2 regions of the Cytobacillus sp. FSL H8-0458 genome follow, and region 2 is predicted to be linked to the other one. Evidence: a T-box and tRNA genes for the amino acid it is inferred to sense, from the RefSeq annotation. Region 2 holds a T-box; the other holds one or more tRNA genes.

Region 1 (14,754 bases), 4.0 Mb from region 2:
AGCAACGGCAATTTCAGGGCCTGCATGAAGCAATAAAGTGTAATCCGCTTCACGGGATAGAGTTGAACCTGGAACGTTTGTAATCGTTAACGCCTTATGGCCCATTTCCTTAATATTCACAAGCACGGCACGGCTGTCTGCTGTTTCACCGCTCTGAGAGATAAAGATAAATAACGGCTTCTCTGAAAGCAATGGCATATTGTAGCCAAACTCACTTGAAATGTGAACTTCAACTGGGATTTTTGCGATTTTTTCAATAAACTGCTTTCCAACAAGTCCTGCATGATAAGAAGTACCTGCAGCAATGATATAGATGCGGTCCGCATCGTTCATCGCGTCAACGATTTCCTGATCGATCGTCAGCTCGTCATTATCATTTTGATACTTCTGGATGATTTTGCGCATCACTAAAGGCTGCTCATCGATTTCTTTCAGCATGTAGTGCGGGTATGTTCCCTTTTCAATATCGCTTGCATCCAATTCAGCTGTATATGGATCGCGGCTGATAGCCTCACCATTCAGTGTCTGAATCTGAACAGCATCTTTTGTGACAATAACGATTTCTTTGTCCATCAGTTCAACGTACTGATCTGTAACCTGCAGCATCGCCATTGCGTCAGAAGCGACTACATTGAAAGTTTCGCCTAATCCAACCAGAAGAGGGCTCTTGTTTTTCGCTACAAAAATCGTTTCATTGTTTTCCGCATCCAAAAGGGCAATAGCATAAGAGCCTTTTAATAGTGTCAGCGTTTTACGGAACGCTTCTTCAGTACTTAATCCCTCGCTCACGAATAAGTCAATCAGCTGAACGATGATTTCTGTATCTGTATCACTTTGAAGAGCTACTCCCTGCAAATATTCACGCTTTAAGATGTCATAGTTCTCAATAACGCCATTATGAACAAGCGTAAAACGACCGGAATTGCTTTGATGAGGATGAGCATTGACTGTGCTTGGAACACCGTGAGTCGCCCAGCGGGTGTGTCCAATTCCAGTGTTTGCCATCACATCTTCATCAACAATATTGCGAAGGTCCGCAATACGGCCTTTTTCCTTGAAAACCTGAACGCCATTTTCATTCATAACTGCGATTCCAGCTGAATCATAGCCTCTATATTCAAGCTTTTCCAAGCCTTTTAATAAAATTTCCTTTGAATCTAAATTTCCGATATATCCAACGATTCCACACATACTTCTTTTCCTCCTAATAATGAAGGGGCAAGAAGCCTTTTCGGGGCAGTCCTGCCCCTTATCTCTGATTTTTTATATTCGCCGCTCTGTGGGCATTACAGCCTTTTGAAAGAGCGTTTTTTAATATTAGCATTTCCTTCTCTTTGTCCATTCAGTTGCCTGAATGTTTTAAAGAAGAAATCATCGGTTGTGCTTTCAACCGGGAGGCATCCGCCGAACATTCGATAAACCTCCTCCTCGTCAACTAATCCTTGCGTCCAGGATCAGTTCAGGCGCTTTAAATTAATAGTCTCTCTCACTATCCACCTTTCTCTTTTTGAATGAAGCTGTCCTGTATTCTTAAATACAAAAACAGGACTATCATACATCAAAGTCAGACTTCCGTCAACAAATATGATATAGAAAAGATGGAAGCTGCCATATATAAAAATATGCATAAGGGAGCTCAGGAGTTCCCTTATGCATATGAATTGTGCTTTTTACTCTTTCAATCCCATTTCACTCTCTACAACAGCAGCAATGCGCTCTACATATGAAGCACATAGTTCACCTGTTGGCGCTTCTGCCATTACGCGGACCAGCGGCTCTGTTCCGGAAGGACGGACAAGAATGCGGCCGTTTCCGTTCATTTCTTCTTCAACCTGTGCAATGACTTCTTTTACTTTTTCATTGTCTGTCACATGGTGCTTGTCTGTTACACGGATATTCACAAGCTTCTGCGGAAACTTCTTCATTTCGTTTGCAAGCTCAGATAATGGCTTTTTAGTTACCTTCATAATGTTCACAAGCTGAAGCCCGGTCAAAAGTCCATCTCCTGTAGTGATGTAGTCCAGGAAAATAATATGTCCTGACTGTTCTCCACCAAGGTTATAACCATTCTTCTTCATTTCTTCCACAACATAGCGGTCGCCTACAGCTGTCTGCACACTTTCGACCCCGTTGGCTTCCAGCCCTTTATAGAAACCAAGGTTGCTCATGACAGTAGAAACGACTGTGTTCTGCTTAAGTCTTCCCTGTTCTTTCATGTATTTTCCGCAAATATACATGATTTGGTCGCCATCCACAATATCGCCATTTTCATCAATAGCAATCAAACGGTCTCCGTCTCCATCAAAAGCCAGACCAACATCTGCTTCTCTCTCCTTTACAAAGGCAGAAAGTGCTTCAGGATGAGTAGATCCGACGCCTGCATTGATATTTAATCCATTAGGAGATGCGCCCATCATGGATAAATCTGCATCAAGGTCAGCGAATAAGTGCGTTGCAAGAGGCGAAGTAGCTCCATGCGCACAATCAAGCGCAATATGAATGCCGGAGAAATCTTCATCAACTGTCTGCTTTAAGTACTGAAGATATTTCTGTCCGCCTTCAAAGTAATCATTTACCTGCCCCAGGCTTCCTCCGACCGGTCTTGGAAGCTGATCCTCTGCCATATCCATTAATTCCTCAATCTCCGCTTCCTGAGCATCGGACAGCTTAAACCCATCCGGGCCAAAGAACTTGATTCCGTTATCTTCAACCGGATTATGAGAAGCAGAAATCATGACTCCAGCCTCTGCCCCCAATGCTTTTGTCAAATAAGCAACACCAGGCGTTGAAATAACTCCAAGACGCATAACTTCTGCTCCAATTGATAATAGCCCTGCTACAAGTGCGCCTTCCAGCATATGGCCTGAAATACGGGTATCCCGGCCGATTAATACTTTCGGACGATCATGGTCTTTCGTTAATACATAACCCCCAAAACGGCCCAGCTTAAAGGCCAGCTCCGGTGTCAATTCACTATTTGCAACTCCGCGTACTCCATCTGTACCGAAATATTTACCCATTTTATAATCGCTCCTTCTTACTTTTAAAAAACTATATTAAGCTTCTTCTTTTTTTGTTATCGTTATGGTCGCTTTACCTGCAGCAGGCTTTATATCCACATCTGTAGGGCCCTCTACGTTGATTGGCACCTCATGATCACCTTCTCCAAGGTCTGCCAGGCTCAAATACAGATTAAAATCGTCCGCTTTGAGATCTTGAACTCTGCTGCTTTTCCCGGTAACCGTAATACTTGTCCTTCCGGAAGCAGGATTTTTAAGGACCGCTTCATATTCTTCTGATAAGCCGGCTAAGTTAATGGCAAGGCTGGAAAAGGTCTTGGTTACCTCCTGATCCTGTGCCTGTGCCTGTGTTTCTTCGGCAGGCTCCTCTGTGTTTTCCTCTTCTTCTTTTCCTGCATTCTCCTCAGTGCTGACGTCAATGGACGCCTTCACTGTTTTAGGATCTACTGCTGAAATCCCATCCGGGATAATAACCGGCAGGGTTAGCACAGTATCTTTCTGAATCTTGCTGACATCTACCTCTACCCTGACACTTTCAGTCTCATTCAAAATATCTTCCCGGCCCGTTATTGAAGCCTCATTAACATCAAGTTTAATCGAATTAATGGTTACCCCATCTTGAGCTTCCCCATTCCGGACGATCGTAATAGGCACCGTCTTGCTTAACTGCTTAACCGGAACTGTTACCCGAATCACCTGAGGCTCCACAACGACATCAAGCTTATTCATCTCACGGTCCAATACCCTGACTGTTGCATCATCAGCGATTGTCTCGGTTATAGGGCCCTTCACATCCAGAGTGGCTTTGACAAAACTGATCCGCTCGATCACTTCTTTGGCTCCCGTGATTTTAACCGTCTTTGGTTCTGCAGATGCCGCTTCAGCTGTATAGCCCTCACCAAGAAGGCCATTATTAAATTCTGCATCCACTTTGAATTCCTGTGTGACTTTTTCGTGGACGGTCACATCTGCATATTGAGGGTTAATGGTCACATCCAGTTTATCTGAGATATCGCGGACCTTTATTTTCACTCTTTGAGAGCCAATTTCAGCATTCGTTAAATCTGCATAAACTTCAAAGTTCTGCAGTTTTTTTGCTTGCTCCAGGTGGCTTTTGGGGCCTTTGATACTCAAATCAACTGTGTCAGGAATACCGGTAACGACCAGGTTTTCCGTATCATAATAGCTTTTCACGGGGACATCTTCAATAATGTCTGAATCCTGCTGGCCAGGAACGTTTGTTACTTTCAGCTCCTTATCTGCATCATATACAGAATAAAACAGAAAAAAGGCCAGGATCAGGGCGACAATTTTCATGAACCAGCGGGTATCAACCAATTTATCAATTAATTTATCCATTCCTTTTTCCCCTCCAGTTCCAACGACCTGAAGAAGTCTGCTTTATTTTTTGCTGCACAAGCAATTCATTGGAAAGCATATCTTTAAAAGCCTCTGCTTTTAAATCACGATGCAGTTCACCGTTTTTGGTTAAAGAAACATTTCCCGTTTCCTCTGAAACAATAATGGTAATACTGTCGGTTACTTCACTAATGCCTAAAGCAGCCCTATGTCTGGTGCCCAGTTCTTTTGAGATGAAAGGACTTTCTGACAGAGGCAGATAACAGGCTGCTGCCGCCACACAATTCTTTTGAATGATAACAGCTCCATCATGCAGCGGTGTATTCGGTATAAATATATTAATCAGGAGCTCAGATGAAATTTTGGAATCCAGCCCAATCCCGGTTTCAATATAATCGTTCAACCCTGTTTCCCGCTCAACTGAAATTAGCGCGCCAATGCGCCGTTTAGCCATATAATCTACAGCCTTCGCAATAGACTCGACCAGTTTCTCCTGATTTTCCTCCTCCTGATTAGCCGTCCTTGAGAAGAATCTTCCTCTCCCCAATTGTTCCAATGCTCTTCGCAGCTCCGGCTGGAAAATGATTATGATGGCCAGAAATCCCCAAAGAAGCACTTGTTCCATCATCCACCCTAAAGTTTGCAGGTGAAACATGTCACTTGCTACTTTAACCAGGATAATGACAAAAATCCCTTTCAGTAATTGGACAGCCTTTGTTCCTTTAACAATCATTATGAGTTTATAGATGACGTACCAGACAAGGAGAATGTCTATTGTATTAGCCAACAATTTCATTATAGAGAGATCCGCAAACGACATTATCCTTCCTCCAAATATATATTTCAAAAGCAAAAATGCCTAATGTTCCTTTATGTAACTTTCATATTATATCATATTCATCGCTAATTCCAATTTTGAAACAGCATATGCCATCTGGAAAATTCAGCATTGTCATTTGCATACTAAGAATCCCTGCTTTATAGCAGGGATTCTCTTTATTATTGACTACTTTTCTTTGTCTGTTTCTCCGGTTTCAAAGACATTTACAGCATCCTTTGTTGCGGTTTTGATGTGATACCACAGCCATTCGAATATGGCATCTACCTCTTCAATTTCACCGGTAACATTACCGGCCGAAGCCATATACTGCTGGCCATTGATGACCGTAGCATTTCCGTCTATTTCGCCCTTGATTTCCAAGTCGCCGTTCTTAACTACAACATCGCCTTTTACCACTTCACCTTCAGGTACAATCACTTTATCGTTTTGCACCACGAGGTTCGGCTGCTTAGAAACGGATAATTGTTGATCCTGATCCCAGGAAGATGCGATGCTTCCCATCATCAGAACAAGAAAGAGTGACGCCGCCGTTAAAAGCGGATGATGCCTGAACCAGCGCTGAACCCCGACCTTCCGCTTTTCTTTTGGCAATTTTGCCATAACATTTGCCGTGAAATTTTCAGGTGCCTGTATATGTGAAGTGCTTTGGACTAAAGCGATCGTTTTCTTTAATTCATGGAAATGAGTCTGACACTCCACGCAGTTTTGCAGATGTGCCCTTAATTCCTTCTCATGTTCGGCTGAGATCTCTTCATCTAGGTACTCGTGCATATAAACAACCATTTCTGCTGGACATTTCAAAGTTCTCACCCTCTTTATTAAACATATCTTAATTGATTTCTAAGAGCTTCCCGTCCCCGGTGAATCCGGGTCTTTACGGTTCCCAATGGAAGATCGAGCGTTTCACTGATCTCGTTCAGCGATAATTCTTCAATATATTTTAAAACAATAACCGAACGATATTTTTCAGGAAGCTTCGATATTTCTCTTTGGATTGTTTCCTGCAGTTCCAGGCTTTCTACATCATCCTCCGGCAGCCTCGCATCTGAAGCGATTTGAGAATACATGTTCAATCCATCCGTTCCGGCGACCTCTGCATCCAGATAATAATCAGGCTTCTTTTTTCTGATTCTGTCTATACAAAGGTTAGTGGCAATCCGATAGAGCCATGTGGAAAATTTCAAGTCAATATTAAAGCTGGCAATATTTACATAAGCTCTTAAGAAGGCCTCCTGAGCGATATCCTCTGCCTCATGCCTGTTTCCCAGCATTCTGTAGCAAATCTGAAAAACTTTATCTTTGTATATTTCAACAACTTCAGCATAAGCATCCTGGTCGCCTTTTAATACTTGCTTTATCCTATTTTTTACGAGTGTCTCCATTTTTTTACCTCCGCTCCAGTGCGGCTAATCGATAATACGAATCGATAGCGGAAAAGGTTTCGTTTTAATTAAAAAACATTCAATTTCTATATTAGCAAATTTTTACTTATTCTGGTTTATTTTTTTTCTTTTAGGGTATAAAAGTACTAAAATTATCGAAAAGGGTTGGTTACAGTGTGTGTTAAGGAATTATTGAGAGATATAGAGGATTGCCGGACAAGAATGATTCAATTAGCAGCTTCCGGATCTTTTACAGATCACATGGTAGTTGATACCAGCAATAAACTTGATGAACTTCTAAATAAATATTATACACTTACAGCAAAAAAATGAGCAGAACTTGTCTAAGTTCTGCTCATTTTTATTTTCCTTTATTATAGAAGCTTTTCTCCAAATAGTGAACCCATAAGTGCAACTGCTACAGTAGCTGTTTTGTTTTTGTCATCCAAAATGGGATTAACCTCTACAAATTCAGCCGATGTAATAATTTGTGCTTCTGCAAGCATCTCCATGGCCAAGTGGCTTTCACGGTAGCTGATGCCGCCAATAACCGGAGTTCCGACACCCGGTGCATCATGTGGATCCAGCCCATCCAAATCAAGAGACAGATGAACACCATCTGTATTTCTTTCTTTTAAATATGTAATAGATTCTTCCATGACCTTTGTCATACCAAGACGATCAATTTCATGCATGGTGTACACTTTAATGCCTTTTTCCTTAATAAGCTCCCGTTCTCCTTCATCCAATGACCTTGCCCCAATAATGACAATATTCTCCGGCTTAACCTTTGGACCATATCCCCCTACATTGGTTAAAAGCGGATGGCCCATACCCAGGCTTACAGCAAGCGGCATGCCATGAATGTTTCCTGAAGGTGATGTCTCAGCTGTATTTAAATCACCATGGGCATCATACCAGATTACCCCAAGATTGGAATAGTGCTTCGATACCCCTGCCAATGTTCCAATCGCAATGCTATGGTCGCCGCCGAGCACTAATGGAAAAGAACCGCCTTTTATTGCGTGATCAACTTTTTCTGCAAGCATTTCTGTTTTTTCAGCAATAAGGTGCAAGTTTCGAAGATTTGAATTTGGATCGATTTGAACCTCCGGACGGCCGACAGCAATATCGCCCTGGTCATGAATTTCTTCAAATAAACATTTTAATCGTTCATTCACTCCGGCATAACGAATCGCACTTGGCCCCATATCCACACCGCGTCTCATCTGGCCAAGATCCATCGGCATCCCAATTATCGATAATTTCTGTCTATTCATAATATAAGTCCTCCCTTTCCCTTCATATATACATTTTAACCGCTTTCAATCATATGACTCAACTCGACAAAATCGTGTATATATATGCGCTGCCGGGGGTGAAGGTCCTAATTTTCCGATGTATATATGATATTTATAAAATAAAAAATCCTTAAACCACATGGGTTTAAGGATTGGTATATTATGTATGTTGGTGGAGCCTAGCGGGATCGAACCGCTGACCTCCTGCGTGCAAAGCAGGCGCTCTCCCAGCTGAGCTAAGGCCCCATTTGGAGCGGAAGACGGGATTCGAACCCGCGACCCCCACCTTGGCAAGGTGATGTTCTACCACTGAACTACTTCCGCAGTATATTTGTATTTACAAGTAAGACCTTCAGGACTCGATTCCTAAGGTCTGCGTTTTTCTATAAAGTGAGCCATGAAGGACTCGAACCTTCGACCCTCTGATTAAAAGTCAGATGCTCTACCGACTGAGCTAATGGCTCATAATATAATACTGTTGCCTAAACTGTGCTTCAAAGCCCTTTGGTCTTTGTCGCAGATTTTAAAAGCTTGCCATTCAGAGATGTAACGCCTCGATGCTGCAATCTTTTAAAATCCTCTACCGATTGAGCTAATGGCTCATACTCATAAAAATGGCTGGGCTAGCAGGATTCGAACCTGCGAGTGACGGAGTCAAAGTCCGGTGCCTTACCGCTTGGCTATAGCCCAATAATTACAAAATAAAAAGGACATTCTTAGCTTGTCCAGTTTTTGTGATTTTATTAAGTATAAGTGGTGGAGGGGGGCAGATTCGAACTGCCGAACCCGAAGGAGCGGATTTACAGTCCGCCGCGTTTAGCCACTTCGCTACCCCTCCATCTGCGAAAAACAGATGGTGCCGGCGAGAGGACTTGAACCCCCAACCTACTGATTACAAGTCAGTTGCTCTACCAATTGAGCTACACCGGCAAATATGGTGGAGGATGACGGGATCGAACCGCCGACCCTCTGCTTGTAAGGCAGATGCTCTCCCAGCTGAGCTAATCCTCCATTATGGTGACCCCTACGGGATTCGAACCCGTGTTACCGCCGTGAAAGGGCGGTGTCTTAACCGCTTGACCAAGGGGCCTAGTATTCTAGTTGTCTACATTAAGAGAGCTTCCAACCGGGCTCGAACCGGTGACCTCTTCCTTACCATGGAAGTGCTCTACCTGCTGAGCTATGGAAGCAGCAGCTCATAATTCCCATAAGGGGCTTTATGAAAATGGCTCCGCAGGCAGGATTCGAACCTGCGACCGTTCGGTTAACAGCCGAATGCTCTACCACTGAGCTACTGCGGAAAAGTGGTATTATAAAACAGCCTGGCAACGTCCTACTCTCACAAGGGGACAGCCCCTAACTACCATCGGCGCTGAGAAGCTTAACTTCCGTGTTCGGTATGGGAACGGGTGTGACCTTCTCGCTATCGCCACCAGACTATTTTCAAAAGACAAGTATGATTATACTTTCTTTTGTAGTTTTTTTCAAGAGGAAATTTCATTTTCGTTCCCTCAAAACTAGATAATGTATGAAGAAGCATTTGCCGAGTATTCACCAATGACTTGGTTAAGTCCTCGATCGATTAGTATCAGTCAGCTCCACATGTCGCCACGCTTCCACCTCTGACCTATCAACCTGATCATCTTTCAGGGATCTTACTAGCTTGACGCTATGGGAAATCTCATCTCGAGGGGGGCTTCATGCTTAGATGCTTTCAGCACTTATCCCTTCCGCACATAGCTACCCAGCGATGCCTTTGGCAAGACAACTGGTACACCAGCGGTGCGTCCATCCCGGTCCTCTCGTACTAAGGACAGCTCCTCTCAAATTTCCTGCGCCCACGACGGATAGGGACCGAACTGTCTCACGACGTTCTGAACCCAGCTCGCGTACCGCTTTAATGGGCGAACAGCCCAACCCTTGGGACCGACTACAGCCCCAGGATGCGATGAGCCGACATCGAGGTGCCAAACCTCCCCGTCGATGTGGACTCTTGGGGGAGATAAGCCTGTTATCCCCGGGGTAGCTTTTATCCGTTGAGCGATGGCCCTTCCATGCGGAACCACCGGATCACTAAGCCCGACTTTCGTCCCTGCTCGACTTGTAGGTCTCGCAGTCAAGCTCCCTTGTGCCTTTACACTCTGCGAATGATTTCCAACCATTCTGAGGGAACCTTTGGGCGCCTCCGTTACTTTTTAGGAGGCGACCGCCCCAGTCAAACTGCCCACCTGACACTGTCTCCCGCCCCGATCAGGGGCGCGGGTTAGAATTTCAATACAGCCAGGGTAGTATCCCACCGACGCCTCCACCGAAGCTGGCGCTCCGGTTTCTCAGGCTCCTACCTATCCTGTACAAGCTGTACCAAAATTCAATATCAGGCTACAGTAAAGCTCCACGGGGTCTTTCCGTCCTGTCGCGGGTAACCTGCATCTTCACAGGTACTATAATTTCACCGAGTCTCTCGTTGAGACAGTGCCCAGATCGTTACGCCTTTCGTGCGGGTCGGAACTTACCCGACAAGGAATTTCGCTACCTTAGGACCGTTATAGTTACGGCCGCCGTTTACTGGGGCTTCGATTCAAAGCTTCGCTTGCGCTAACCTCTCCTCTTAACCTTCCAGCACCGGGCAGGCGTCAGCCCCTATACTTCGCCTTGCGGCTTCGCAGAGACCTGTGTTTTTGCTAAACAGTCGCCTGGGCCTATTCACTGCGGCTCATCAGGGCTATTCACCCTAATGAGCACCCCTTCTCCCGAAGTTACGGGGTCATTTTGCCGAGTTCCTTAACGAGAGTTCTCTCGCTCACCTTAGGATTCTCTCCTCGCCTACCTGTGTCGGTTTGCGGTACGGGCACCTTTTCCCTCGCTAGAGGCTTTTCTTGGCAGTGTGGAATCAGGAACTTCGGTACTAAATTTCCCTCGCCGTCACAGCTCAGCCTGTGTGGTAACGGGATTTGCCTCGTTACCGGCCTAACTGCTTGGACGCGCTAATCCAGCAGCGCGCTTACCCTATCCTCCTGCGTCCCCCCATTGCTCAAACGGTAAAGAGGTGGTACAGGAATATCAACCTGTTGTCCATCGCCTACGCTTTTCAGCCTCGGCTTAGGTCCCGACTAACCCTGAGCGGACGAGCCTTCCTCAGGAAACCTTAGGCATTCGGTGGATGGGATTCTCACCCATCTTTCGCTACTCATACCGGCATTCTCACTTCTAAGCGCTCCACCAGTCCTTGCGGTCTGGCTTCAACGCCCTTAGAACGCTCTCCTACCACTGACATCGGAAGATGTCAATCCACAGCTTCGGTGATACGTTTAGCCCCGGTACATTTTCGGCGCGGAGTCACTCGACCAGTGAGCTATTACGCACTCTTTAAATGGTGGCTGCTTCTAAGCCAACATCCTGGTTGTCTAAGCAACTCCACATCCTTTTCCACTTAACGTATACTTTGGGACCTTAGCTGGTGGTCTGGGCTGTTTCCCTCTTGACTACGGATCTTATCACTCGCAGTCTGACTCCCATGGATAAGTCTTTGGCATTCGGAGTTTGTCTGAATTCGGTAACCCGATGGGGGCCCCTAGTCCAAACAGTGCTCTACCTCCAAGACTCTTACTACATGAGGCTAGCCCTAAAGCTATTTCGGAGAGAACCAGCTATCTCCAGGTTCGATTGGAATTTCTCCGCTACCCACACCTCATCCCCGCACTTTTCAACGTGCGTGGGTTCGGGCCTCCATCCAGTGTTACCTGGACTTCACCCTGGACATGGGTAGATCACCTGGTTTCGGGTCTACGACCACATACTCATTCGCCCTATTCAGACTCGCTTTCGCTGCGGCTCCGTCTTATCAACTTAACCTCGCATGTAATCGTAACTCGCCGGTTCATTCTACAAAAGGCACGCTATCACCCATTAACGGGCTCTAACTACTTGTAGGCACACGGTTTCAGGATCTCTTTCACTCCCCTTCCGGGGTGCTTTTCACCTTTCCCTCACGGTACTGGTTCACTATCGGTCACTAGGGAGTATTTAGCCTTGGGAGATGGTCCTCCCTGCTTCCGACGGGATTTCTCGTGTCCCGCCGTACTCAGGATCCACTCTGGAGGGAACGAAGTTTCAACTACAGGGCTTTTACCTTCTCTGGCCGGCCTTTCCAGACCTGTTCATTTACCTCGTTCCTTTGTAACTCCGTGTAGAGTGTCCTACAACCCCAGGAGGCAAGCCTCCTGGTTTGGGCTAATCCCGTTTCGCTCGCCGCTACTCAGGGAATCGCGTTTGCTTTCTCTTCCTCCGGGTACTTAGATGTTTCAGTTCCCCGGGTCTGCCTTCCATATCCTATGTATTCAGATAAGGATCCCATCCCATTACGGATAGGGGGTTTCCCCATTCGGAAATCTCCGGATCAAAGCTTACTTACAGCTCCCCGAAGCATATCGGTGTTAGTACCGTCCTTCATCGGCTCCTAGTGCCAAGGCATTCACCGTGCGCCCTTTCTAACTTAACCGTATTTGACAGGTTCATCGAAGATGAACAAAATCAAAGGTTTTTAACTCTATTTAACATAGAGAGAATTCACTAAAATGGCGATTACTCGGTTATTGCTTCTTCATAATCATTATCTAGTTTTCAAAGAACGAATCTTTCATTGAGAGATTGAACTCTCAAAACTGAACGAACAAAGAACGTCACGTTTCTTGTAAATATTCCTTAGAAAGGAGGTGATCCAGCCGCACCTTCCGATACGGCTACCTTGTTACGACTTCACCCCAATCATCTGTCCCACCTTAGGCGGCTGGCTCCAAAAGGTTACCCCACCGACTTCGGGTGTTACAAACTCTCGTGGTGTGACGGGCGGTGTGTACAAGGCCCGGGAACGTATTCACCGCGGCATGCTGATCCGCGATTACTAGCGATTCCGGCTTCATGCAGGCGAGTTGCAGCCTGCAATCCGAACTGAGAATGGTTTTATGGGATTCGCTTAACCTCGCGGTTTCGCAGCCCTTTGTACCATCCATTGTAGCACGTGTGTAGCCCAGGTCATAAGGGGCATGATGATTTGACGTCATCCCCACCTTCCTCCGGTTTGTCACCGGCAGTCACCTTAGAGTGCCCAACTGAATGCTGGCAACTAAGATCAAGGGTTGCGCTCGTTGCGGGACTTAACCCAACATCTCACGACACGAGCTGACGACAACCATGCACCACCTGTCATCCTGTCCCCCGAAGGGGAACGCCCTATCTCTAGGGTTGTCAGGAGATGTCAAGACCTGGTAAGGTTCTTCGCGTTGCTTCGAATTAAACCACATGCTCCACCGCTTGTGCGGGCCCCCGTCAATTCCTTTGAGTTTCAGCCTTGCGGCCGTACTCCCCAGGCGGAGTGCTTAATGCGTTTGCTGCAGCACTAAAGGGCGGAAACCCTCTAACACTTAGCACTCATCGTTTACGGCGTGGACTACCAGGGTATCTAATCCTGTTTGCTCCCCACGCTTTCGCGCCTCAGCGTCAGTTACAGACCAAAGAGTCGCCTTCGCCACTGGTGTTCCTCCACATCTCTACGCATTTCACCGCTACACGTGGAATTCCACTCTTCTCTTCTGCACTCAAGTTCCCCAGTTTCCAATGACCCTCCCCGGTTGAGCCGGGGGCTTTCACATCAGACTTAAGGAACCGCCTGCGCGCGCTTTACGCCCAATAATTCCGGACAACGCTTGCCACCTACGTATTACCGCGGCTGCTGGCACGTAGTTAGCCGTGGCTTTCTGGTCAGGTACCGTCAAGGTACCGGCAGTTACTCCGGTACTTGTTCTTCCCTGACAACAGAGTTTTACGATCCGAAAACCTTCATCACTCACGCGGCGTTGCTCCGTCAGACTTTCGTCCATTGCGGAAGATTCCCTACTGCTGCCTCCCGTAGGAGTCTGGGCCGTGTCTCAGTCCCAGTGTGGCCGATCACCCTCTCAGGTCGGCTACGCATCGTGGCCTTGGTGAGCCGTTACCTCACCAACTAGCTAATGCGCCGCGGGCCCATCTGTAAGTGATAGCGAGATGCCATCTTTCAGCTTTTCCTCATGTGAGGAAAAGAGTTATCCGGTATTAGCCCCGGTTTCCCGGAGTTATCCCAGTCTTACAGGCAGGTTGCCCACGTGTTACTCACCCGTCCGCCGCTGACTTCAGGGAGCAAGCTCCCATCTGTCCGCTCGACTTGCATGTATTAGGCACGCCGCCAGCGTTCGTCCTGAGCCAGGATCAAACTCTCCATATAAGAGTTGATTAAGCTCGTTTTGTCTTTTCATAAAAGACTAATGATTTAAACGTTGACGTTTTTGTTCGTTCAGTTTTCAAAGATCAATCCGCCGCTCAGAAGCGACTTTCTCAATATATCACATGTCAACTTCGACGTCAACAACTTTTTTCAAGTTGTTATTATTAATGCTTTCCGTCATCAGCGACGTTTATTAATATACCAAGATACCAATAAGAAGTCAACAGCCTTTTTAAGTTTTTTTCTTCAGCACCAAATTATATTACCCCTTCTTTTGATGATGCTGGCGGGAACGCATGTATTTCAGGCAATCTGCTGGTGCTGCCAGACGCTGAAATAATGAAAATAAAATTTTATATCGTTCCTCCATGGCTCTTTTGACAATATGATCGATACGGTCATCTTTTAAATCAAATAATATTTCGTCCATTTCCCGCTTAATCAGATACTCCATTTCTTTTAGCTCTTTTTGGCTTAAAAGCATTCCCATCATTTTGATTGCCTCCAATACATTTTTCAATTTGTATTTTGTAGTATTTTTCCAATTAAGATTTTTTATGAATAAATTTTTTTATACATGGAAGAGACAAGTTCA
Region 2 (14,754 bases):
TCTACTCTTTTTCCAATACGGGCCATTAGGCAATTTGCGGGGTGAGAACTGATTTCCGGGTCATCTGTGGCGTACCATTCAAGACCGCCTGCATTCATCATCTTTTCCATGATTTTTCGATATTCCCATACATTCAGGCCAGTTCCTTTTAAATCCCAATGCCAATAGTACTCTGTCGTTATAACAATATAATCCTCCATAGCATCATCCATCATAGATACTCTCAGCAGGTTCTTGCCTGTTCCTGAACCCCGGAAAGCAGGAATCACTTCTATGGCACCCAATTCAATTAAATTATCCATCTTACCTTCCGACCAGCGTTCAAGAGGATCCGGATACAAGTAAGTAACATAGCCGACAATGGTATGTCTGTCACGGGCTACTATAATTCTGCCCTCCGGCAATCCTGCAATCTCAACCAGGGCTTTATGCTGCTGAGCCGGCGGCCTGAAAGCAACAAGATCTTTATGAAACTCATAATCTGCCAATTTTTCAGGTGTAATTGGCCCCTCAATGATTAATTTTCCATTGGCTGTTTTTAATTCCTTTGCATTATACGTTTTTTTATGTTCCATGTATTCACCACCCAGGTAGCATGATCAATGTACCTTCTATTATACATAAAAACGCGGTAGATAAAGCGCTTTCACATAATTTTCTGTGTAATTTAAAAAAGTTTGTGACAATTTCCGAATTTGTTCATAACTGCTTTTTTCTCCTTTAAAATTTTAAAAATTGAGAAAATATAATGTTTATACTATAATAATATCAAATCTAAATAAGGGGGAGAAGATTTATGAAAGTGGAAGCGCTGCCAGTAACACAAGGGGACTTCAATTTAAAAAATTATGATGAACTTTATGCAATTTTTAACTGGGCTGATGCGGAAAAAGAATTTTCCTGGAAAGAAACCGGCCGCATGAATATGGGCTATGAGGCCATCGACCGTCATGCGGAATCTTTCAGAAAAAATAAGGTTGCCCTTTATTATCGCGATGGACAGAGAAATGAGAAATATACTTTCAAAGAAATGAAGGAACTATCCAATAAAGCGGGAAATGCATTAAAAGCATATGGCGATGTTGAGAAAGGCGACCGGGTGTTCATCTTTATGCCGCGTTCTCCTGAGCTTTATTTTGCAGTATTGGGGGCTGTTAAGCTGGGGGCTATTGTAGGTCCTCTATTTGAAGCTTTCATGGAAGGAGCTGTCCGTGACCGGCTTGCTGACAGTGAAGCAAAAGTCCTGATTACAACACCTGAGCTTTTGGAACGAGTGCCTGTTGACCAGCTGCCTGCTTTAAAGCATGTTTTCCTTGTTGGGGAAAATATTGAGGAAACCGGGTCATATGTTGATTTTAATAAAAGAATGGCTGAATCGAGCAGGAAGCTGGCAATTGAATGGGTTGATGGAAATGATGGGCTTATTTTGCATTATACTTCCGGTTCAACAGGCAAGCCAAAAGGGGTGCTGCATGTACATAATGCAATGATTCAGCATTACCAGACAGCTAAATGGGTGCTGGACTTAAAAGAAGAAGATGTATATTGGTGCACTGCTGATCCAGGCTGGGTAACCGGTACTTCATATGGCATTTTCGGCCCGTGGCTGACAGGGACTTCAAACCTTGTGGTCGGGGGCAGGTTCAATCCGGAGACTTGGTATAAAATGATTGAGGAATATGGCGTTACAGTTTGGTATAGTGCTCCGACTGCTTTCCGCATGCTAATGGGCGCGGGCGATGAGGTTGTGAAAAAATTTGATTTAAGCTCCCTTCGCCATGTCCTCAGTGTTGGTGAACCGCTAAACCCTGAAGTAGTCAGATGGGGTACAAAAGTCTTCAACATGCGCATCCATGATACATGGTGGATGACTGAAACGGGTGCACAGCTGATCTGTAATTATCCTTGCCTGGAAATAAAGCCGGGATCCATGGGTAAGCCGATTCCGGGTGTTAAGGCAGCCATTGTCGATGATCAGGGAAATGAACTGCCGCCTAACCGTATGGGTAACCTTGCGATTAAAAAAGGCTGGCCTTCCATGATGCATGCCATCTGGAATAACGAGCAAAAATATGAATCTTATTTTATGCCGGGTGATTGGTATGTTTCCGGAGATTCGGCTTATATGGATGAAGATGGATATTTCTGGTTCCAGGGCCGTGTAGATGATGTTATCATGACATCTGGCGAGCGTGTAGGGCCGTTTGAAGTAGAGAGCAAGCTGATCGAACATCCGGCGGTTGCAGAAGCTGGGGTCATCGGCAAGCCGGATCCTGTCCGCGGGGAAATTATTAAAGCGTTTGTTGCTTTGCGGGATGGGCATGAACCCACTGAGGAATTAGTGGAAGAAATCCGCCAATTCGTTAAGAAGGGCCTTGCTGCCCACGCTGCTCCGCGTGAAATCGAATTCCGCGACAAGCTTCCAAAAACCCGCAGCGGCAAAATCATGCGCCGTGTGCTTAAGGCATGGGAACTGGATCTGCCAACCGGTGATTTGTCTACAATGGAAGATTAAAATAGTTGAAGGCCGCTGTTCAATAACAGCGGCCTTCATGTATTTATATGAAAGGTGCAAAACGAAGAAAAAAGCAGAAATCCAGCCAATGGATTCCTGCTTTTCGTTTTAATCATTTTCAGCTGCTGTGTCTACACCTTCACCGGATTCTGATGGTTTTTCTTCCTTAGGCTTTTCTTCCGCTGGCGGGTCTTTCGGTTTTTCTTCCTTAGGCTTTTCTTCTTTTGGTTTATCTTCTTTAGGTTTCTCTTTTTCCGGCTTTTTGCCGATTTCCACTGCATTGGAAGGAGCAGACTCTCTGCCGGCAATGTCAACGGCTGTTACATGGATTGAGCCGCTTCCAGCCTTAAAGCTAAGGGAGGAGCCAGCTTTTATGGTACCGACTTTTTTGCCTCCGTTATAGACGCGGTAACCTATTACATCATTTTCAGGATGTGCGCCCCATGTAATGCTTTCACCCGAAGCTTTTATGCCTGGTGCTGCCGGGGCTTTACCGTTGTCTTTGAGCTGGTCAGCGCTAGTCAGTATGCTCTTCCAGCGTTCTTTATTCGGAATTAGAGTACTTAGATTTGCTTTAATGCCGAATAGTTTTTGAATATATTCCGGATTCACTACCATTCCAGGTTCAGTAAACTCTTCTGGTGTTGAATCAAGTGCCATATATTTTTTATCGCCAATTCGTACAAGTTTTCCGTTGCCGAGACTGTCATCCACTTTTGTAGGAACAAATTTGGCATTGAATAAATCAGTTTCAACTAGGCCAGCTTTAGAACATGCCTCTGAGGGAAGCAGGCCGGAAATGGCACAGAATGAACGTCTTACGATTCCACCCGGCATTTTAAAGCTTTCGCTTGGGTCTACAAGGTCAGGGGCAGCATCATATGCTGCATTCATCAGGTCAGCCCACAGATAATTATTTCGCAGGCTATAGCTTAATGGGCCAGGAGCCTTCAATGATTTAGGCGTATCATAACCAGACCAGATGCCGAAAGTGACATTCGGGTTGGATGCCACAAACCAGGCATCTATGAATTCAGTACCAGTACCTGTTTTACCCGCCCAGTCAGAACCGAACTTCAATCTGCTCTTAATCGATGTGGCAGTTCCGCTGTTTATAACGTCTCTCATCATATCGATTGTAAGGTACGCTGTCTGCGGGCTAAATACATCAACAGGCTCTGATTTATGCTGGAATATGACGTTCCCGTCTTTATCTGTAATTTTTTCAATCATATAGGCGTCAATAAATTTCCCGCCATTAGCAAATGTAGTAAATGCGTTTGTATTTTCTTCTACAGTTACGCCGTATTCCAGTGATCCGATGGATGTAGACAAGTTTGTATAGTCAGGGCCGATAAGAGAAGTAAAGCCCATTTTCTCAAGGTAAGCAGCAGGCCGCTGTCCGACTATATCCTTATAGAGCTTTACAGCAGGGACATTGTATGAATGCTTAAGTGCATCTCTGGCCGAAACAAGCCCGCTATAGGTATTTGTATAGTTCTTTGGCCAAGGTCTGTTTAGTCCCGGAGCAAGATGCAGCGGCACATCAGGCAGAATAGTGCCCGGCGCTGCTTTTCCAAGTTCTATTGCCGGGGCATAGACTAAAAGCGGCTTCATGGTTGAACCATTTTGCCTAAGAGCGCTTGTAGCATGGTTCAGCTGCTCGCGTTTGTGGTCGCGTCCGCCGACAAAGCTGATAATTCTCCCGGTTTTATTTTCAATTAATATCGCACCAACTTCTACGGGCTCCATGATTTGTTTGTTTTCGCCAGTTTCCGGATCCTTTATTGTCTCAGGTTTGTCAGGGCCGTAATAAGGGTAGTTATCTTTGACCTGCTGCATCTTATCATAAATTTCTTTGTTAATGGTCGTATGAATTTGGAAGCCATTCTGGCGGATTGTCCGGTCTGCAAGGGTTCTGTATTCCTCGCGGAGCTCGTCATCTTCTTTTAAGTCCTGTTCTTCATATCCGTCATTTTTTGCGAGAATCTTAGTCATGATTTTTACTGCACGTTCTTCTATTTCATACGTTAAATATGGATACTTTTCCAAAGGGCTCTCAGAAGCCGTTGTGAAATCCTTTGTCAGGTCATATGCCAAGGCTTCCTCGTATTGCTTCTGGTCAATCTTTCCGTCATCATACATTCTTTTCAGAACGGTTTTCATCCTGGAGAAACCGGGTTCCAGATTCTCTTTGACCGTTCCCTCCCTTGTAAAAGGAGTGTAGCCGAATGGACTCTGAGGCAGCCCTGCAATGAATGCGGCCTGGGGCAATGTTAATTCTTTTGCACTCACCCCAAAAATGCCTTTGGCAGCTGCTTCAACTCCGGCAATATTCCGTCCGGATGCATTTCTTCCAAAGGTAGAAACATTTAGATATGCTTCCAATATTTCTTTTTTATCAAAGAATTTCTCCAGCCGCAAAGCAAGCAGAATCTCTTTTGCTTTCCGTTCGAAAGAAACTTCATTCGTTAAGATTTGGTTCTTTATCAGCTGCTGTGTCAGTGTACTTCCGCCGGATTGAACAGATGAATTTGTTACTTCCTGGAAGAGTGCGCGCATAATCGCTTTTGGCACCACACCGTCATGTTCGTAGAAATATTCATCTTCAGTAGCCACTACTGCGTTAATTAAGTGTTCCGAAACATCATCAAGCTTAACTTCCTCACGTTCCAGGTCTGTTCTGAGCTTTCCGAGATATACATTATTTGCAAAGTATAGTTCTGATGTTTCTTCATAGTCATAAATATCCTTTTTCATGCTGGCATAGGATCGGATGGGTTCATCTTTTACAAGCGATGCGAAATAACCGGCTCCCAGTCCTCCCGCGAATGAACCCCCAATGACAGCCAGTATGATAAAAAGCAAAGTAAGATTCCAGATGACCTGGTATGTAATACTTGCTCCTTTAGCTGCTTTCTTATTACCGAAAAGGCCCGGAGTCTGCCTCAATTTATCCATTAACATCTGAAACTTTTCTTTCATCATATCAATCCCCCTAAAATCACATTTATTATAGCACAATGTGACAGCCGAATATGACATGGTTCGCCATTTATCTGAAATTTCCTTTTTTGCACAGGAATTTGACATTTGGCTCATTTTTATGATAAAAATATTCTATCTTAGACGTTAAATATTTTAAAGGCATTGATGGGAATCCAGTAATGCTTCTATCCCTGTTTCAGAAAGCCGGCGTTTGCTGCGAGCCGGTACAAATAGAAGGATGAAATACCTCCCTGAGCTTTCACTGTCAACCTGCACAGCAGTTATAGCAGTGGACGGATTATCCGTTATTCTGAAAGAGTGGGGGACATTGTGTCCTCAATCTGGGTGGTACCGCGCAAAAAGATCATGCGTCCCTGCATAAATTGCAGGGGCGCTTTTTGTATGGTTATAACCTTCAATGCCTTTAAAAATAGCCGTTAATTAGGAGGAATTAAGATGAGTTTACTTGAAGATCTGCAATGGAGAGGAATTGTTTATCAGCAGACAGATGAAGAGGGAATCCAGAATACTCTCGAGAAAGAGAAAATTTCTTTATACTGCGGTGTTGATCCTACTGCTGACAGCATGCATATTGGACACCTGCTTCCATTTTTAACGTTAAGACGCTTTCAAAAAGAAGGCCACCGTCCAATTGTACTTGTTGGCGGAGCTACTGGACTTATTGGTGATCCAAGCGGCAAAAGCGAAGAACGGAAGCTGCAGACTCTTGAAACAGTGCAGTATAATGTGGACTGCATAAAGGGCCAGCTGAAAAGAATTTTTGATTTTGAAAGTGAAAATGGTGCAATCATGGTTAACAACTACGATTGGGCAGGCTCCATGGATATCGTTACGTTCCTTCGTGATTACGGGAAACATGTCGGAGTCAATTACATGCTCGCTAAAGACACCATTTCTTCCAGACTGGAAACTGGAATATCCTTTACTGAATTCACTTACACCATCCTGCAGGCAATGGATTTCCTTCATTTATATGAGAATCATAACTGCAAAATGCAGATTGGCGGCAGCGACCAGTGGGGGAATATTACAACCGGACTTGAACTTATCCGCAAAATGGCGCCTGAAGGTTCCAAGGCTTACGGACTGACCATCCCTCTTGTAACGAAAGCGGATGGAACAAAGTTCGGCAAAACGGAAAGCGGCGCAATCTGGCTTGATCCTGAGAAAACATCTCCTTATGAGTTTTACCAGTTCTGGATTAACACAGCAGATGCGGATGTAATCAAATACCTTAAATTCTTTACCTTCTTATCCCGTGAAGAAATTGAAGATCTTGAGAAAGCTGTTCAGGAAGAACCGCATCTCCGCAAAGCCCAAAAAGCACTTGCTGAAGAAATGACACGTCTGATTCATGGGGATGAAGCATTAGAACAGGCTATCAAAATTACAGCAGCCCTTTTCAGCGGAGATATAAAAAACCTTTCAGCCTCTGAGATTAAACAAGGCTTTAAGGATGTCCCATCTTATGAGCATTCAGAAGGAGAGGAATTGGGCATAGTTGACTTGCTTGTTGCTGCCAAAATCTCTCCATCCAAACGCCAGGCGCGTGAAGATGTGACGAATGGCGCTGTTTCAGTAAACGGAGAACGCGTAACAGAGCTTGATTACACTCTTACTGATAAAGATAAGATAGAAGGTCAATTTACTGTCATTCGCCGCGGAAAGAAAAAATATTACCTGATTAAATACTAAAAAACGAAAGCCCTCCTGTGACGGAGGGCTATATTTAGACATAATTGAATCAAAAATGGGAGTTAATCCAGCAGAAAACAAAAAAACTGCCGAAATGCATCGGCAGTTTTAATATTATTAACGAGAGTAGAATTCAAAAGCTTCAAAAACCCTAGTATTATAGGGGTTTGAGAGGGGCTTTATTATAGCTAAGTTTGGTGAACAAACGCACCCGTTTACGTGCATCTATTCACCAAACTTAGCTATGAGCGTCCAAAGCTATATTCAACTGATTTAGATTATCTAAACTGAATAAATTGTCCATCATAATGTCAATAGAATTGACACTTTTAGTAGTATGTGCTGGTGTCAATTATAAGTTCATATTCGGGAAAAAGTTGTCACTTGAGAAAAATGGCGCAAATAATTTTACGCCATTTTCTATTTCATTTTATTATTATGGACCTAAAAATCGAATGGTTTATCTTTAGAGAGGTTACATGTTCTAAGGCCTGTTGTTGCAGTTTTAAAGAATGATGTTAGTTACAATTCCTATAATAAAACAAAATATTGCTGCTCCAAGTGCAAACCTAGTACCACTTCTAGACAGGGTTTTATTATGAGTGCTTTTAAACCAACCTGTAAATTGAAGTTTATTCTTATAAAGAATATATATAAACAAGAGATCAGCAATAAAGATAAGTGTCCAATTAAATTCTGTAAACCCAAGTAATTGTACAATTGTTTTTTCTACATACCCTAAAATTAAAAGGCCTATAAATAAAATAAGAGATACTCTAATGATTTCTAATATAAATTGGAGTGTTTTGTTCACAATGTACCCTCCCCTACAGATTCTTGTTCAGCAACTTTTGCATACTTTTTAATAAACTTAGCATCTTCTTTACAGTAAATAAACAATAAATATATATTTTTGTAAATTATATACATTTTAGTAAAAATAAAAATGGTTTTTAGCTAGGTATATTTATTACATCCATTTACTTTTTTAGATAACTTGCTAAATAATCATTCAAAAACCCCTTTACATAAAAAGCCTTCTATACCGAGAGGGCCCAAAGTTAAGAAGAATAAAGATTTTTGTCCACAAATAACGCGTAATAATGTGCCCTAAATTATCCCCCGAACCTCCCCCAAATGGATAGTGGAGAATACATTATTCTACAAAGCATAAAACAAACAAAAAACCCCAGAACCATTGATTTAACAAGGATTCTAGGGTTTATAGGATTTCTATTTAAGAAGCGTCTCGCTTAACGAGAGTAGAATTCAACGATTAGAGATTCGTTGATTTCAGCTGGAAGTTCAGAACGCTCAGGCATGCGAGTGAAAGTTCCTTCTAGCTTGTCTGCATCGAAAGATACGAAGTCAGGTACAAAGTTGTTAACTTCGATTGCTTCTTTAACGATGTCAAGGCTGCGAGATTTTTCGCGAAGTGTAATTGTTTGACCAGGTGCTACGCGGTATGATGGGATATCAACACGAGATCCATCAACCATGATGTGACCGTGGTTAACAAGCTGGCGAGCTTGACGGCGAGTGCGGGCAAGACCTAAACGGTAAACAACGTTGTCAAGACGTGATTCAAGAAGAATCATGAAGTTTTCACCGTGCTTACCAGGCATTTTGCCGGCTTTATCGAATAAATTGCGGAATTGACGCTCATTTACTCCGTACATGTGACGAAGCTTTTGCTTCTCCTGCAATTGTAATCCGTATTCAGAGATTTTTTTACGCTGGTTTGGACCATGTTGTCCAGGAGCGTAAGGACGCTTTTCTAATTCTTTTCCAGTACCGCTTAGAGAGATTCCAAGACGACGGGATAATTTCCAGCTTGGACCAGTATAACGAGCCATTTAAGACTCCTCCTTTTGTGTTTTTATTTTGGTAAAATAAAAACAGAAACAGATGCGCACAACAATCATGTTCATTTTGTTTTCATGTACCTTCGCCCTAGCAGCAGAGGGTTACACAGTACCCCATCCCCAGAAACATGTAAGTCGCCAAAGGCGCCTGAAGCCAGACAATGCTAACTTCAATGCTCTGGTTGAGGAACAAAATGAGTACATCAAGGTGCTCACATAGGCTGCAATATTTTACACAAGGAGTATTATATAATTTTTAGAGGGTAAAAGTCAAGGCGATCTTTAATTTTTACTTCTTTAGATTTAAAGCATGTATTAATTATATAGGAAATTTATTTTCTATGCCATATTTCACAGTTATTTAGAAAACTATCAAAGAGTCTCTTTGAAAAAAATATGATATAATAAAGAAAAAATTGGCAGAAGGCGGCTTCTCTATTTTATATTTCATAGATATTTCCTGCTGGACCTCTGCTGAAAACTTGAAATGAAGTAAGCGGAATTGAAACGAAATAGCCACATCTATCCCGGGATTTATTAATTTTGGTCCGTTATAATATACCTTATTGGTTTAAAGATTCATGATCTGAGATATTTGATGGGTGATAAGAAGATGGATACACTTGAACGCCAAATCATACTTAATTTAAAAAGCCGTTTTTTTGATATTATCGATACGGAGAACGGTTTCTTTCATTATGAGAAATTACTGAATGAAATGCTTTCTGCCATTCAAGTCCTTACTGAAGCAGACGAAATAACTCTGTACGTCTTTAATGAATGGAAGCAGGAGTTTTTTGCAGAAGCATCCACAAATCCGGATACTTTGCAGTCACTTGCTTTTTCAGGTGATTTAAAAAGATGGGCTAAAACAAACAGAGAGTTCCAGGGGTTAGGCACTGAGATTATGGAAGAACAAATCATGATTCCTCTTGTAAAGGGAAGCCAGCTGCTGGGGTGCATGATTCTAATAGGGGCATCAGGCTGTTTTCACACCTATCCAGAAAAAGTATTTCAGGAACTTAGCGAAGAATGCGGGCAATTTCTTGATAAAGCTCAGGGCATGGCTAAAATTGCTTCAGAAGAAAAACGCTACAAACAGCTGTACCGCGTTACTGAGAAATTCCATTCCTCAATGGATATGGATATGGTGCTGGGGGAAATTATTTTTACTCTCCAGGAAATGTACCCCACTTTTACCTGCTATCTTCTGCTGTCCCAGGATAACAATAATCATGGAGATTTGCCTATTAGAGACCTTGAATATGACAGCGAAAATATTGCGGCCATGCAGGCTTATGTCACGGGGACTGTTCAATTTGAAGATTCCCTCCAGGAAGTTCGATCTATCCTGTATGCTCCATTAAAAGGGAAACAGGGGGTGTATGGCGTTCTGCAAGTTATAGCGCCTAATACCATCATATTCCCGAAAAATGAAATTGAATTTATAACACTTCTGGCTAATACTGCAGGCAGTGCACTGGAGAATGCGCAGCTTTATCAGCAGTCCAAGCGGCTGATAGCGGATCTTCAATTAATTAATGAAACCTCCCACCGCCTGAACTCGAACTTGCGCCTTACAGAAACGATGAACTTTATGTCAGATCAGATTATGCAGTCCTTTGATGCTGAAGAAGCCGGTTTCATCCTCTTATCTTCTGATGGTTCTGATGTAAATATAATTCAGGGCAGCACTGAATTTTTTCATACCAAAGAGGCAGAAAGCTATATTCAGTATATGAAGAAAAAGATCATCAGGGAGAAAGAGTCTCTTTTTATTGGAGATTTTTCTTTACAGCTCGAAGGTGCGGCGAGCTGCTATAAATCCATCATGGCTGTTCCGATGACCCAATCTGGAGTGTTAAAGGGATTTGCGCTTGTCATGCACAGTTCTCCATATCATTTTTCATTTGAAACATTCAAGCTGCTGCAATCATTGATTCATCATTCCACGCTTGCCTTTACCAATTCAATGCTGAGAGAAGAGCTTGAAAAGATGGTTGTAACGGATCACTTAACAAAGCTGTATTCCCGAAACTATTTGGATGATCGCATACATCAGTCCATGAATGAAGATCATGAAGGAACCTTTATGCTGGTTGATATAGATGATTTTAAAATGGTGAATGATACATACGGACATCAGGTAGGCGATGAAATTATTATTCAAGTCGCCAATTTAATAAACAGCAATATTCGCGGCACTGATATTGGAGCAAGATGGGGCGGTGAGGAGCTGGCTCTTTACCTGCCCGGTGTTTCTTTGTCAGCAGGTGCGCTTATTGCTGAACGGCTTGTCAGAAAGGTATGTCAGATCACAGACCCCCAAGTAACCATTTCATGCGGCGTCTCATATTGGAGCAGGGGGAAAAAAGATTCGTATGCTTCACTATTTAAACGGGCTGACAGGGCATTATATACTGCCAAGAATACAGGTAAAAATAAAGTGATACTTGAGTCGGCAGCAGACTCATTTATATAGGGGACTGCCTTATGGGGAGGCAGTCTTTATTAACGGATAAACATGAAGAAATACTGAAGTTAGATAGCAGGCGTTATCGGCTCAAGGTCATAAGCCGATAGGCGAGCGCCTTCCGCCTTTCTGAATATTTTTCCAAAACAAAATACTTTCAAAAAATATGCTATTATCATATGCTGAAAGAGGAGCTTGATATAGCAAATAATGTAAGCGTTTTCAGTGAAGGGGAGAGTTATAATGGATAGAAATCATCGGTTTAACTTCGAGACGCAGGTCATCCATGAAGGATACGATGCAGAAAGCTTCAAGGGAAGCCTGGCACCGCCCATTTTTCAGACGTCAACTTTTACTTTCGAGACGGCACAGCAGGGGGAAAAGCGTTTTGCCGGTGAAGAAGAAGGCTATATCTATTCCCGTCTGGGCAATCCAACGGTAAAGATGCTGGAAGAAAGAATGGCCGCCCTTGAAAAGGGAGAGGCTGCCCTTGCGTTTGGTTCGGGTATGGCCGCGGTTTCAGCTGTTCTTTTTGCTTTAACCAAAACAGGTGATCATATTTTATGTTCCCAGGGAGTGTATGGTTGTACATTTGGACTCCTGGAGATGATGGAGGAAAAATATAAAATCAGCCATGATTATTCAGCGATGGAATCAAAGCAGCAGCTGCTTGATCAAATTAAGCCGGAGACTGTCTGTATATATGTTGAAACTCCAATAAATCCAACAATGAAATTGGTGGATTTGAAGATGGTTGCAGAAGTAGGGAGAGAGAAAGGGATTCCGGTTGTGGTGGATAATACTTTCTGTTCTCCATATTTACAGAATCCGATCGAGCTGGGCTGCGATATTGTCATTCATAGTGCGACAAAATACATCGGAGGTCATGGTGACGTAATTGCCGGCCTTGTTGTAGGCAGCAAAGAATTTTTGGATGAAGTAAGAATGACTACTCAAAAAGACATTGGGGGCATTATTTCACCTTTTGAAGCCTGGCTGCTGCTCCGCGGCTTGAAAACACTTGCAGTCAGACTTGACAGGCATTGTGATAATGCTGAACAGCTTGCATCATATTTATTGGCGCATCCAAAAGTGGAAAAAGTTTATTTTCCTGGAGACAGCAGTAATGCAGATTTTGATATTGCGCAAAAACAAATGAGAAAGCCTGGCGGGATGATTTCCTTTACTCTAAAGGGAGATAAAGAGACTGCTCAGGAATTTATGAACAGGCTGAATCTAATAAAAATTGCCGTGAGCCTTGGAGATGCGGAGACATTAATCCAGCACCCTGCAACTATGACTCATGCTGTGGTTCCAAAGGAATACCGTGAAAAAATGGGCATTGAAGATACATTGCTGAGGCTTTCAGTCGGCCTTGAATCATGGGAAGATATCAGGGAGGATCTTTCCCAGGCTCTTGAAGGAGTCTGATATGTAAAAGAGATGGCCGTTAAATGGCCATCTCTTTCTTTTGAAATCATTTACAGGAAGGATACAAGCACCTCTGAGAAGTCTTCCAGGTATTTCTGGTCAAGTTCATCAAATCGGTTTTTTTCTGGGGAATCAATATCCAGCAAACCGAGAAGCTCGCCATCTTTCACAAGCGGAATGACGATTTCGGACTGTGAAGCAGCGTCACAGGCGATATGTCCAGGGAATTGATGGACATCTTCAACACGGACAGTTTCCATTTGCTCTGCAGCTGTTCCGCACACGCCCTTGCCAAGGGGAATTCTTACACATGCAGGCAGGCCCTGAAAAGGACCGAGAACAAGCTCGCCTTCTTCCATCAGGTAAAACCCTACCCAGTTGGTGCGTTCCAGGAATTGATTAAGAAGTGCTGATGCATTGCTTAAATTGGCAATGCTGTTCGTTTCTCCTGCAAGAAGAGCAGAGAGCTGTTTAATCAATAATTGATAATTTTCTTCACGGGTTCCCTTGTATGATTCGACACTAAACATCACAAATCACCTTGCTTTCTCAAAGATAAATGAATTTCCTGGCAGAAGAACAGGAAATTAGTAGGACATTGTCGAGAACTTAAAAAAGGATAAGACGATTTTAGCAAGAATGTTTAATTATCACAACAAATCCGTTTTAACAAGCCATAGTTGAATTTGCTCATTAGTGTTAATTCGAGACTTAACAAAAGAAAGCGAGGCGGGAACTTTGAAAAAAAATTCAAAAGAGGCAATTGTGTCTGCCGCTATCTCCTTATTTAATACGAAGGGTTTTTCAGGGACTTCCATCCGTGATATTGCAGGCAAAGCTCAGACGAATCCAGCGAATATTGCATACTATTTCGATAACAAACACGGGCTGCTGGAATATTGCTTTACTGCGTTTTTTGAAGGGTATATTCAGGAGATAGAGAAGGGGTTTTCATTTCTTGAGCAGGGGGCGGCCCTGAGCCTGAAAAAAATGGCGCAAAATATCATGGTTTATCAATTTGAACATAGCCATTTAACAAGATTGATACTCCGGGAAATTTCAATAGATTCACAGGTAGTAAGGGAAATCATGTCCACGTATTTAGCAAAGGAAAAATTTTATTTTGGCAGGGTGCTTGAAAGGGGCATGAAAACAAAAGAGTTCCGTATCCATTCAGCCAATTATATTATTATCCAGCTGAAAGGACTCCTGTCCATGCCATTTCTGAACACACATTATATGTCTGAAGTTCTCCATGTATTTCCTCATGAAAAATATTTCGCGGATAAATATACGAAAGAAATATTCAATTGGGTTGATGGAGTCCTGTGCAATCATGCCGGAAAATCATATGCTGCTGTACTCTAATCATTTAAGGTGTTTCATTCTATCGAGGCCCTGACCCATGTCCTTTGCCTGATGGGAATCGGACCCATAAACCAGTGTAATGCCTTTTTTGGCCGCTGCTTCTGCAGCCCAATCGGGAGGATAGGACTCTTTGCATAACGGCTTGGCGAAACCGGCTCCGTTATAGTCGAGTTCATAGCCTTGAATATGCACCTCATCAAGTATTTGGTTTAGTTCCTCTCTAAATTCCCGATCAGCGGGATATTTTTTTTGGAATTTTTTCACCAGGGTGATATGCCCAACCCTTTTTGGTTTAAACGGCCCTAAATCTGCTTTTATTGATAGGAGCAAGGTGCGGAAGTAATTCAAATAAACCGCTTCAATAGAACCGTATTCTTCTATCATCTTTGCAAAAACAT

Evidence for each region. The T-box of region 2 lies ahead of tyrS (tyrosine--tRNA ligase). A T-box ahead of a tRNA ligase gene usually reads a tRNA of that ligase, here a tRNA-Tyr.
Region 1: it has a tRNA-Tyr gene. The T-box ahead of tyrS (tyrosine--tRNA ligase) is inferred to sense a tRNA for this amino acid. The anticodon was not compared.

The regions. Positions count from the first base shown of each region.
Region 1 covers NZ_JBBOBR010000001.1:4,015,727-4,030,480, forward strand. The annotation lists gene glmS (glutamine--fructose-6-phosphate transaminase (isomerizing)) at 1-1,191, opposite strand, end outside; gene NYE23_RS20145 (hypothetical protein) at 1,287-1,412, opposite strand; gene glmM (phosphoglucosamine mutase) at 1,671-3,020, opposite strand; gene NYE23_RS20155 (CdaR family protein) at 3,057-4,379, opposite strand; gene cdaA (diadenylate cyclase CdaA) at 4,372-5,199, opposite strand; gene NYE23_RS20165 (anti-sigma factor) at 5,386-6,021, opposite strand; gene sigW (RNA polymerase sigma factor SigW) at 6,039-6,602, opposite strand; gene NYE23_RS20175 (aspartyl-phosphate phosphatase Spo0E family protein) at 6,777-6,935, shown strand; gene rocF (arginase) at 6,977-7,882, opposite strand; tRNA gene NYE23_RS20185 (tRNA-Ala) at 8,074-8,149, opposite strand; tRNA gene NYE23_RS20190 (tRNA-Gly) at 8,153-8,227, opposite strand; tRNA gene NYE23_RS20195 (tRNA-Lys) at 8,295-8,367, opposite strand; tRNA gene NYE23_RS20200 (tRNA-Gln) at 8,519-8,593, opposite strand; tRNA gene NYE23_RS20205 (tRNA-Tyr) at 8,658-8,741, opposite strand; tRNA gene NYE23_RS20210 (tRNA-Thr) at 8,758-8,833, opposite strand; tRNA gene NYE23_RS20215 (tRNA-Val) at 8,839-8,914, opposite strand; tRNA gene NYE23_RS20220 (tRNA-Glu) at 8,919-8,993, opposite strand; tRNA gene NYE23_RS20225 (tRNA-Thr) at 9,021-9,093, opposite strand; tRNA gene NYE23_RS20230 (tRNA-Asn) at 9,130-9,204, opposite strand; rRNA gene rrf (5S ribosomal RNA) at 9,224-9,340, opposite strand; rRNA gene NYE23_RS20240 (23S ribosomal RNA) at 9,466-12,401, opposite strand; rRNA gene NYE23_RS20245 (16S ribosomal RNA) at 12,609-14,159, opposite strand; gene NYE23_RS20250 (hypothetical protein) at 14,422-14,652, opposite strand.
Region 2 covers NZ_JBBOBR010000001.1:64,715-79,468, forward strand. The annotation lists gene NYE23_RS00300 (GNAT family N-acetyltransferase) at 1-575, opposite strand, end outside; gene acsA (acetate--CoA ligase) at 797-2,515, shown strand; gene NYE23_RS00310 (transglycosylase domain-containing protein) at 2,624-5,503, opposite strand; T-box leader at 5,657-5,882, shown strand; gene tyrS (tyrosine--tRNA ligase) at 5,960-7,219, shown strand; gene NYE23_RS00320 (hypothetical protein) at 7,725-8,033, opposite strand; gene rpsD (30S ribosomal protein S4) at 8,473-9,075, opposite strand; gene NYE23_RS00330 (sensor domain-containing diguanylate cyclase) at 9,698-11,566, shown strand; gene megL (methionine gamma-lyase) at 11,801-12,988, shown strand; gene NYE23_RS00340 (GAF domain-containing protein) at 13,039-13,518, opposite strand; gene refZ (forespore capture DNA-binding protein RefZ) at 13,727-14,356, shown strand; gene hisJ (histidinol-phosphatase HisJ) at 14,357-14,754, opposite strand, start outside.